DNA from 2 places in the Desemzia sp. FAM 23990 genome. Region 1 is predicted to be linked to the other one. Evidence: riboswitches for the same ligand, from Rfam matches in the RefSeq annotation. Region 1 holds a riboswitch; the other holds the start of a gene.
The links. Region 1 has a riboswitch for lysine ahead of dapF (diaminopimelate epimerase). Riboswitches for the same ligand answer to the same signal wherever they lie in the genome.

Region 2: linked by a shared signal. The riboswitch ahead of ACEN4I_RS08750 (YfcC family protein) and the one ahead of dapF (diaminopimelate epimerase) in region 1 are both predicted to bind lysine.

Annotation. Positions count from the first base shown of each region.
Region 1 covers NZ_JBGQQW010000010.1:61,776-65,992, forward strand. Annotated here, with positions in the region: gene ACEN4I_RS05770 (hypothetical protein) at 1-185, shown strand, start outside; gene ACEN4I_RS05775 (pyridoxal phosphate-dependent aminotransferase) at 392-1,537, opposite strand; lysine riboswitch at 1,672-1,843, shown strand; gene dapF (diaminopimelate epimerase) at 1,932-2,717, shown strand; gene dapD (2,3,4,5-tetrahydropyridine-2,6-dicarboxylate N-acetyltransferase) at 2,759-3,454, shown strand; gene ACEN4I_RS05790 (S-ribosylhomocysteine lyase) at 3,704-4,183, opposite strand; gene ACEN4I_RS05795 (class I SAM-dependent methyltransferase) at 4,205-4,217, opposite strand, start outside.
Region 2 covers NZ_JBGQQW010000020.1:8,920-13,136, reverse strand. Annotated here, with positions in the region: gene thpR (RNA 2',3'-cyclic phosphodiesterase) at 1-477, shown strand, start outside; gene ACEN4I_RS08755 (NUDIX hydrolase) at 516-1,136, shown strand; gene ACEN4I_RS08750 (YfcC family protein) at 1,194-2,594, opposite strand; lysine riboswitch at 2,748-2,894, opposite strand; gene ACEN4I_RS08745 (LytS/YhcK type 5TM receptor domain-containing protein) at 3,081-4,217, shown strand, end outside.

The DNA.
Region 1 (4,217 bases):
TTCCAGGTACAGCCATTTTGCCTGCTGAAGTAGCCAACAGCAATTTCTCAAACAGCGAAGAACGCCAATTATTTCTCGATTCAGTGACGCCTAAAATGCTTGTGGGTGGATTTGTGACAGTATCCATTGGATCAGTTGTCTTAGCAGGATTCTTAGCACCATTATTGATAAATCTTGTAGGATAAGCATCTGCGTTATGAAAAAAAAGGGACTGGGACAATAGTCTTTATCTCTGTCACATATTAAACGGGTGCTTTTAAATGCGTTCCAAAAGCCTGACCACATGCCTATAAACCAGCCTCCCCTTATGAGAAAAAGCATCTCATAAGGGGAGGCTGGTTTATATTCAATGGTCAAAATGTCTTTTGTCCTGCTCTCTCTTGTCTGAGTTTTACTTCACTTGGAGTTGCAGAAGAAAAAGCTCCAATTTATCCATTGCCGCTTCTAAGACTTTCATATCTACACAAAAACTGATCCGTACATAATCATCTACTTCAAAATAACTGCCTGGAATAAGCGCAACGCCTTGTTCAAGAACTAGCTTCTGGCAGAATTCATGTGAAGATAGCCCATATTTTTTGATAGACGGCAATATATAGAAAGTACCATCAGGCAATTCCACATCTACATTCATTGTTTTCAAGCGGTTGTAGACGTAATCTCTCCGTAAGCGGTAGGAATTCAGCATCTCTTCGATATTGTAATCCAGTGCTGCTATAGCTGCATCTTGAATAAAGGTGTTGACACAAGAAAGTACATATTGGTGAATCTTGAGGGCTTCTTCGATAAAGTCCCAATCAGCTAATAAGTAGCCGATACGCCATCCAGTCATCGCATAAGGTTTCGAGAAGCTTTGACAGATGATGATGTAACTACGAATATCCTGGTATTTAGTTAATTGCTCAGGTTGTTCGGTAAATAACAATTGATTGTAAACATCATCGCTTATCACAAAAAGTTGGTGTTTCTTCACGGCCTCATAAATCACTTCTAACGAAGACGCATTAAGAATCGTTCCTGTAGGATTATTGGGCGAATTGATGATGATAGCTTTTGTGTTATCGGTAATGGCCGCCTCCAACATCTCTTTGGAAAGTTGGAATTGATTAGTAGAGGTATCGATTGGCACGCATACTCCGCTGTTCATTTGAATCAATTGACGGTATAAAGGAAAAGCCGGTTGTAAAATAATGACTTCTTCCCCAGGGTTGAGTAAAGTGGCTAAAGCCGTTGAAATAGCTTCAGTAGAACCAACTGTGATCATTACTTCTTCTGGTGAATACTCGATGTGATTGGTTTTTTTCTCAAATGCACAAATCGCCTCTCGCAACTCAAGGCTCCCTTGCGCTGATGAGTAATGAGTCTGGTTTTTATTCAGAGAATCGAGCGCAGCTTCTTTTATGGGTGCTGGTGTGGGAAAATCTGGTTCCCCCAAAGTCAGAAAAAGCGAGGCTTGATTGTCTACTGCATACTGATTAAATGCTCGTATCTCACTCGTCTCTACTTTAAGGACGTCTTCATTCAATCGTTCTTTCATTCGATCACTCCTTTTTGCTTATGAAAAAAAGTGTACCAGTTTGCAGAAAAAATACAATATCTAATTTTTTTTCCTGACAAATAGACAACAGAAAAATTTAATGGTAGTATATAAAACATCAAAAAAGTAACTTACAATTTAATAGAGGTAGCAATGTAGATGAGTAATACACCAGAGAAGGCATTCGATGACGATGTATGAAAGGCAGCCATTGCCGAACGATTGAAATCGGCAGATTTTATATCGTGGGGATATGGGAAATACCTATATCACTCCTGCTTAAAAAGCAGAGGCGCTATCATCTGTCTACATAACCATTGTATACATTTAAGACGCCAGAAATGGTGTCTTTTTTTATTGTTTGAGGAAAAAATTGTAAAAAGGAGTTTTGTATATGTCTGTTTACAAATATAACGGCTGCGGAAATACCTTTGTGATCACGGATTTCAAGAATGGAAAAGACTATTCTATGGAGGCTACCTCTTTGTGTAGTTCAGAACAATTTGATACAGATGGCTTAATCGTCGTCAAACAAAATCCGCTAGAGATGCTGCTGTTTAACCGTGACGGTTCCGAAGCTCCAATGTGCGGAAATGGGATTCGTTGTTTTGCCAAATATGTCCTAGACAAAGGTTTGACCACAGAAGAACGATTTCCTGTACAAACATTAGCTGGTGAGATGAACGTAGACATTCTTCAAAATGAGCCGTTCTACTGCGAAGTAAATATTGGTCGACCTGATTACTCAAACCATGCTTTTGATGCTGCTGACGATGCTGCTTACATCAATCGGACGATCTCTATTGATGGAGAAGACGTCACGTTCACCAGTTTGTTTATGGGTACTGTGCATACAGTTGTTTTCGTAGAAGATGCAGTAGCCATGCTGGAGACCGATTTAGGAGAAAAACTGTGCCATCATCCATTGTTTGCTCACCAAACAAATGTCAATTTTGTCCAAGTGCTGAATCGTAAAGAAATCATCGTGCGAACATTTGAACGTGGTGTCGGCTGGACATTGGCTTGCGGTACTGGCTGCAGCGCCAGCTTTGTGGTAGCTAGAGACGCAGGTTTAGTTGAAGATCGTGTAAAAGTACATCTAGAACAAGGAACATTGACTATCTCAGGTACAGAGGACATTTTCATGAATGGACCCGCTGTATTTGAATACAAAAAATAGCTTTAGTGACTTAACTATTGAATTCTTAGGAGGAAATAATATTGAACGCACAAGAAATTATCCGATTTATTAAAGAAGCTAAAAAACGAACACCTGTGAAAGCTTACATCAATCTAAACGAAGCCATTGATTTCCCTAATTGTAAAGTATTTGGGGAAGGACTATCAAAAGTTGTCTTCGGTGATTACGAAGATTTGAAAGCCATTCTTGAAGAGAACAAAGAGCGTATCAATGATGTTGAACTAGAATACGACCGTAGAAATAGTGCTGTGCCTTTACTGGATACTACTAATGTAAATGCACGAATAGAACCTGGAGCGTTCATTCGAGATCAAGTAGAGATTCACGACCATGCAGTAATCATGATGGGGGCTATCATCAATATTGGCGCTATTGTCGGCGAAAATAGTATGATCGATATGGGAGCAATTCTCGGTGGCCGAGCTATCGTTGGTAAAAATTGTCACATCGGTGCCGGCGCCGTTTTAGCTGGAGTGGTCGAACCCGCTTCAGCCACTCCTGTAATTGTAGAAGACGATGTCTTGATCGGCGCGAATGCTGTCGTTATCGAAGGTGTTCGGATCGGCAAAGGTAGCGTGGTCGCCGCTGGAGCAGTGGTGATCGAGAATGTTCCAGAAAATGTGGTAGTTGGCGGCATTCCGGCGCGTATTTTAAAAGCAAAAGATGAAAAAACAGCCAGCAATACTGAATTGATCGCTGCTTTGCGAGAATTGTAAAATAAAAAAAATGCCATCCCAAAAGATACGCTGCTTCTAAAGTGTCGAAAGTCCATTTGCGTTCCTTTTTTGAGGCAATCTCCTCTTAAAGGGAACGTAATTTAATTTTATGTTCCCTTTTTCCAAAAAAATGAATGCAATAGGGAACGCAAAAAAGCGAGGAACTGGTATATTTCACCGTTTCCTCGCTCCTCATTTTCTAATTGGTTAGAGCCATTTGAAGCGCAATCTCCTACTAGACGAATCTACCTATTCTGCTTCTGCGTGTTCAAATACTAAATGCCATTCATTGCGCTTAGCTAAGAAGTCACGAGCAATTTGCTGTGCTCCCGCTAAAGTGTGGTGAGCTGCCCAGCCACATTGTTTTTCATTGCTGGCTGGAACTTCTGTAGCCACCAATACATCTTTCATTGTTTTTTCAAGTAATCCCAAGATATCTTTATAATCTTCGTGGTTCACAACTGTCAAATAAAAACCTGTTTGGCATCCCATCGGTCCGAAATCAACCACGTAATCTGCATGATTGCGGATCAATTCAGCCGTCAAATGTTCTAAAGAATGAACAGACATCATATCCAAATGTTCTTTATTGGGTTGTGCCATACGCACATCATATTTTAAAATACGGTCCCCATTTAGTCCTGTTTTCTCACTCGCTAAACGTACATACGGGGCACGGACTTTTGTATGATCCAAGTTAAAACTTTCAACATTCATTTTTTCTGACATACTAAAAACTCCTTTTTTAGTTTAATTTGCTTTC
Region 2 (4,217 bases), on a different contig from region 1:
CAGCAGATTCGTCCATATGTTGTCAAAGGTCATTTCACTTCTCTAATGAACTTCCATTTGACGCTGCAGTTCATTGGAGAAACACCCCATAGCGATATCTTAAGGTCAATTGTTTCGTCTGTAGCAGGAGATTCAAAACCTTTTGACCTTTCCTTAGATCATCTAGGTCAATTTCTCAAAAAGAATAAATCCATCTTATGGGCTGGTCCTGATTCTGATCAACAGTTAAATGAATTGTACGAAAAACTCCATCAACATTTTTTGCACCACCATTTAGAGATGGAAAAGAGGTCATATGCTCCTCACGTTACATTTGGCAGGAATATCGTACTCCTTGATTCTTTTGAGCAAATGAGACAAGAATTGAATTGGAAAGCTGTTCCTGTAACGATCGACAACATCACTTTATTTGAAAGTACTCGTATCCATGACCAGTTGGTCTATCGTCCAATTGCAAGATATCAAATAGGTCTCTAGGTGCGGGTGCGAAAAGACAGAAAAGAGGGGAGAATCATTTGTTAGAAAACATCCAACATTTTTTTTCAGAATATCAACCAAAAGCATTACACGTCAAAAGAGAATATGCTGTCCTGATCCCGATCATCATGGTGAAAGGATTTCCGCATATCTTATATGAGGTCCGCAGTCAGCATATTTCTCAACCAGGAGATACGTCTTTTCCAGGAGGTAAAGTAGAACTAGGAGAAAGCTATCAAGAGGCTGCCGTACGAGAAACGATAGAAGAATTGCAGATCCCAGGTGAATCCATCCAAGTTATCGGAGAAATGGATTTTATCGTCCAAAACAATTCTATTATCCATTCTTTTATAGGAGAAATTAAAGGGATCGATATCAAAGACATCGTTTGGAACGAAGAAGTGGCTGAAGTGTATACAGTTCCACTACGGTACTTCATGAAAAATGAGCCTGATTACTATTCGGTGGACATGATGATGAATTACCCTAAAGATTTCCCTTATGATCGTATTCCAAATGGGAAAAACTACAAATTCCGTCATGCGCGAAATCAGATTGCTTTTTACAATTTGGATGATCATTACTTATGGGGGTTCACCGCTTCATTGACACAACGATTGATCAGTTTAGTGAAAGAACACCATTTACTAGACAACTAAAGACACAAAAAAGTGAGGCGCACGATGCAGCCTCACTTTTTTTGTGTCTTCAGTTGATTAAAAAGGACCATATTGAATAGCGTTTGCGATCAATAAGAAAATCAGTCCGATAGTCAGCCAGATTCCCATCAATTTACCGATAAATTTCAACCAAGTATCATAAGAAACTTTAGCAATCGATAATTGTGCCATTAATACACCAGATGTCGGAATGATTGAATCCATAAAGCCATCTCCGAATTGGAAGGCCAGTACAGCCGTTTGTCTAGTGATACCAAGAGTATCAGCTAACGGAATCATAACTGGCATTGTAGCAGCTGCTTGTCCGCTGCCTGAAGGAATGAAGAAGTTAACGACGATTTGTGTAAGGTACATCCCCACAACAGCTAATGAGTCTGGTAACGAACTGATTACATTAGACAAACCATTGATTAACGTATCAATGATCAACCCATTTTCCATGACCACTAAAATAGAGCGAGCAACACCAACAACTAGGCCGGCAAAGACCATTTCTTTTGCTCCCACAACAAAAGACTCCGCAATTTCACTGGGTCTCATTCTGGAGATGAAACCCGTTAAAATTCCCATTCCTAAGAAGACTGAACCAATCTCTACAATAAACCAGCCATATTGGAATACACCGTAACCGATGATGGCAAATCCGCCGACAAATACAAGCAACGTTGCTAAATGGCGCTTAGTGAATGGAGGAAGGTCGTCGAAATTGATGGTCCCTTCCGTCACATGAGTGCCTTTTTTACGGTTGTACAACAAACTATTTTCTGGATTTTTTTTCACTTTTTCTGCATAACGCATCAAGTAAGCAGAAGTAACGATCCACAAGATCGCTAAAATAATTAACCGGAAACCGACTCCCGAGAATAAAGGCAATTCGGCAATTTCCTGAGCGACTCCGACAGAAAACGGGTTCATAAAACCAGCGAAGAAACCAATGGCTGCTCCCAGTGAAATCATCCCCAAACCAACTAAGGCATCGTACCCTAATGCTAAAGCAAGTGCGACTCCAATGGGAATAAATACAATCGTTTCTTCAGAAAGCCCCATTGTAGATCCTAAAATACCAAACACTAAAATCAAAATAGGGATGACCCATTTTTCTTTTCCTTGTAATTTTTTAACCAGCAAGCTGATCCCCGAACTGATCATTCCTGAATCGGTAATCAGTTGAAAAGCACCACCTACAATAAATAAGAAAAAGATAATGTCAGCTGTCTCTGTCATTCCCGTTGGAATAGACTTTAATACATCAAATAAACCTTGTGGGTTAGAATCCACTACTGTATAGGAATTCGGAATAACAACTGTCCGTCCATTCACCTCAGTTCGTTCAAATTGCCCTGCAGGCAACACATACGTTAGAATCGCCATCACAATTGTAAAAGCTATCAGCGTTACAAATGTGTGAGGGATTCTAGACCTTTTTTGTTTCTCCATGGTAAATCCTCCTAATCATTTCTTGAAACGAAATACTACTAAATAAAATGTATTCCCTTGAGTACAGAAGCAGAGTAAGCTCTTAAAAAACGCAAAAAGACTATGAGCAAAAGGGCCCATAGTCTTTTCCGTTATACTATACCTTCTGCCCGCAATATGAAGAGCTCTCCTAAAAACAAATTTGGGCAATTTGTTCAGGCAGTGTTACGCTTATTTAGCGTAACCCCAGTACATCTGCACTTCGGCGATAATTCCTTTCAGAAAACCCTACTCTTAATTACCGCAGCCTCTACATCACATTGAATAATATTCAGTTTCTTAACCGCTACAAACTATACAGGATTCACTTTATAATTGCAATATTTTAGGGGAAATTCTAAGAAAAAGGGCATTTTTTAATTCAATGCAAAAAATTATTTGAATAAAATCTCACTATTTTGAAAAGATTAGTGTAGACTAAGAATAAATGAATAGGAGGCGTGAAAGGTGTTTTCATTATTTATTCTCATGCTTGAAAGAGGCGGTCTAATTATTATTCTGGCTTATTTGCTGATCAATATTCCTTATTTTAAAAATATTTTGACAAATCGCTCTCGGATGAGTTCGAAGCTCAAATTAATTGTGATGTTTAGTGTATTTGCTTTTATTTCTAATTACACGGGTGTGGAGATCAATCAAGACGAAATGATCGTCAATCAATTTGTCACACAATTATCTGCAAATTCTGCTCTAGCTAATACACGTGTATTAACGATTGGTGTATCTGGATTGATCGGCGGCTCATCCGTCGGTATTATTGTCGGTCTTGTTTCAGCTGTCGTCCGCTTCTTCCAAGGTGGAGGCGATGTTCACATTTATATCTTGTCTTCAGTACTGATTGGATTGTTTTCCGGTTATTTCGGTAGCCGATCCATCCAAAAGAACACTTACCCAACTGCTTATGAAGGCTTGGTGTTAGGATTTATGATGGAACTGATCCAAATGGGGTGTATTTTCTTATTGGGAAGCGATTACGCCGAATCGTGGAGCTTGATTCGGTTCATTGCTTTGCCCATGATGCTGACGAACAGTATCGGTACAGGTATTTTTCTCTCCATTATTGAAACGACTCTTCACCAAGAAGAACAGACAAAAGCCGTCCAGACTCATGATGTGCTGCAGCTGGCAAATCAAACGATGCCTTACTTTCGTTCCGGATTGAATGAAGAATCGTGTGAAAAAGCTGCTCGAACGATCCAACAATTTATGAAAGTGGACGCTGTGAGCATTACCAATCAAGAAAGGATTTTGGCCCATGTAGGAGCAGCTAGCGACCATCACATTCCTTCTCTTGAGATATTGACCGACTTGTCGAAAAAAGTTTTGCATACCGGAAAGGTCAGTGAAGCCCATTCTCAAGAAGAGATCGGGTGCAATCATATGGGCTGTCCATTAGAAGCAGCAATCGTGATCCCGTTAAAATCCAAACAGAAAACCATCGGGACCTTAAAAATGTACTTTACAGATAAAACACAACTTACCTTTGTCGAGCGTCAATTGGCAGAGGGATTAGGCAATATTTTCTCCCAACAAATCGAATTGGGAGAAGTTGAATGGCAAAGCAAATTATTGCAAGATGCTGAG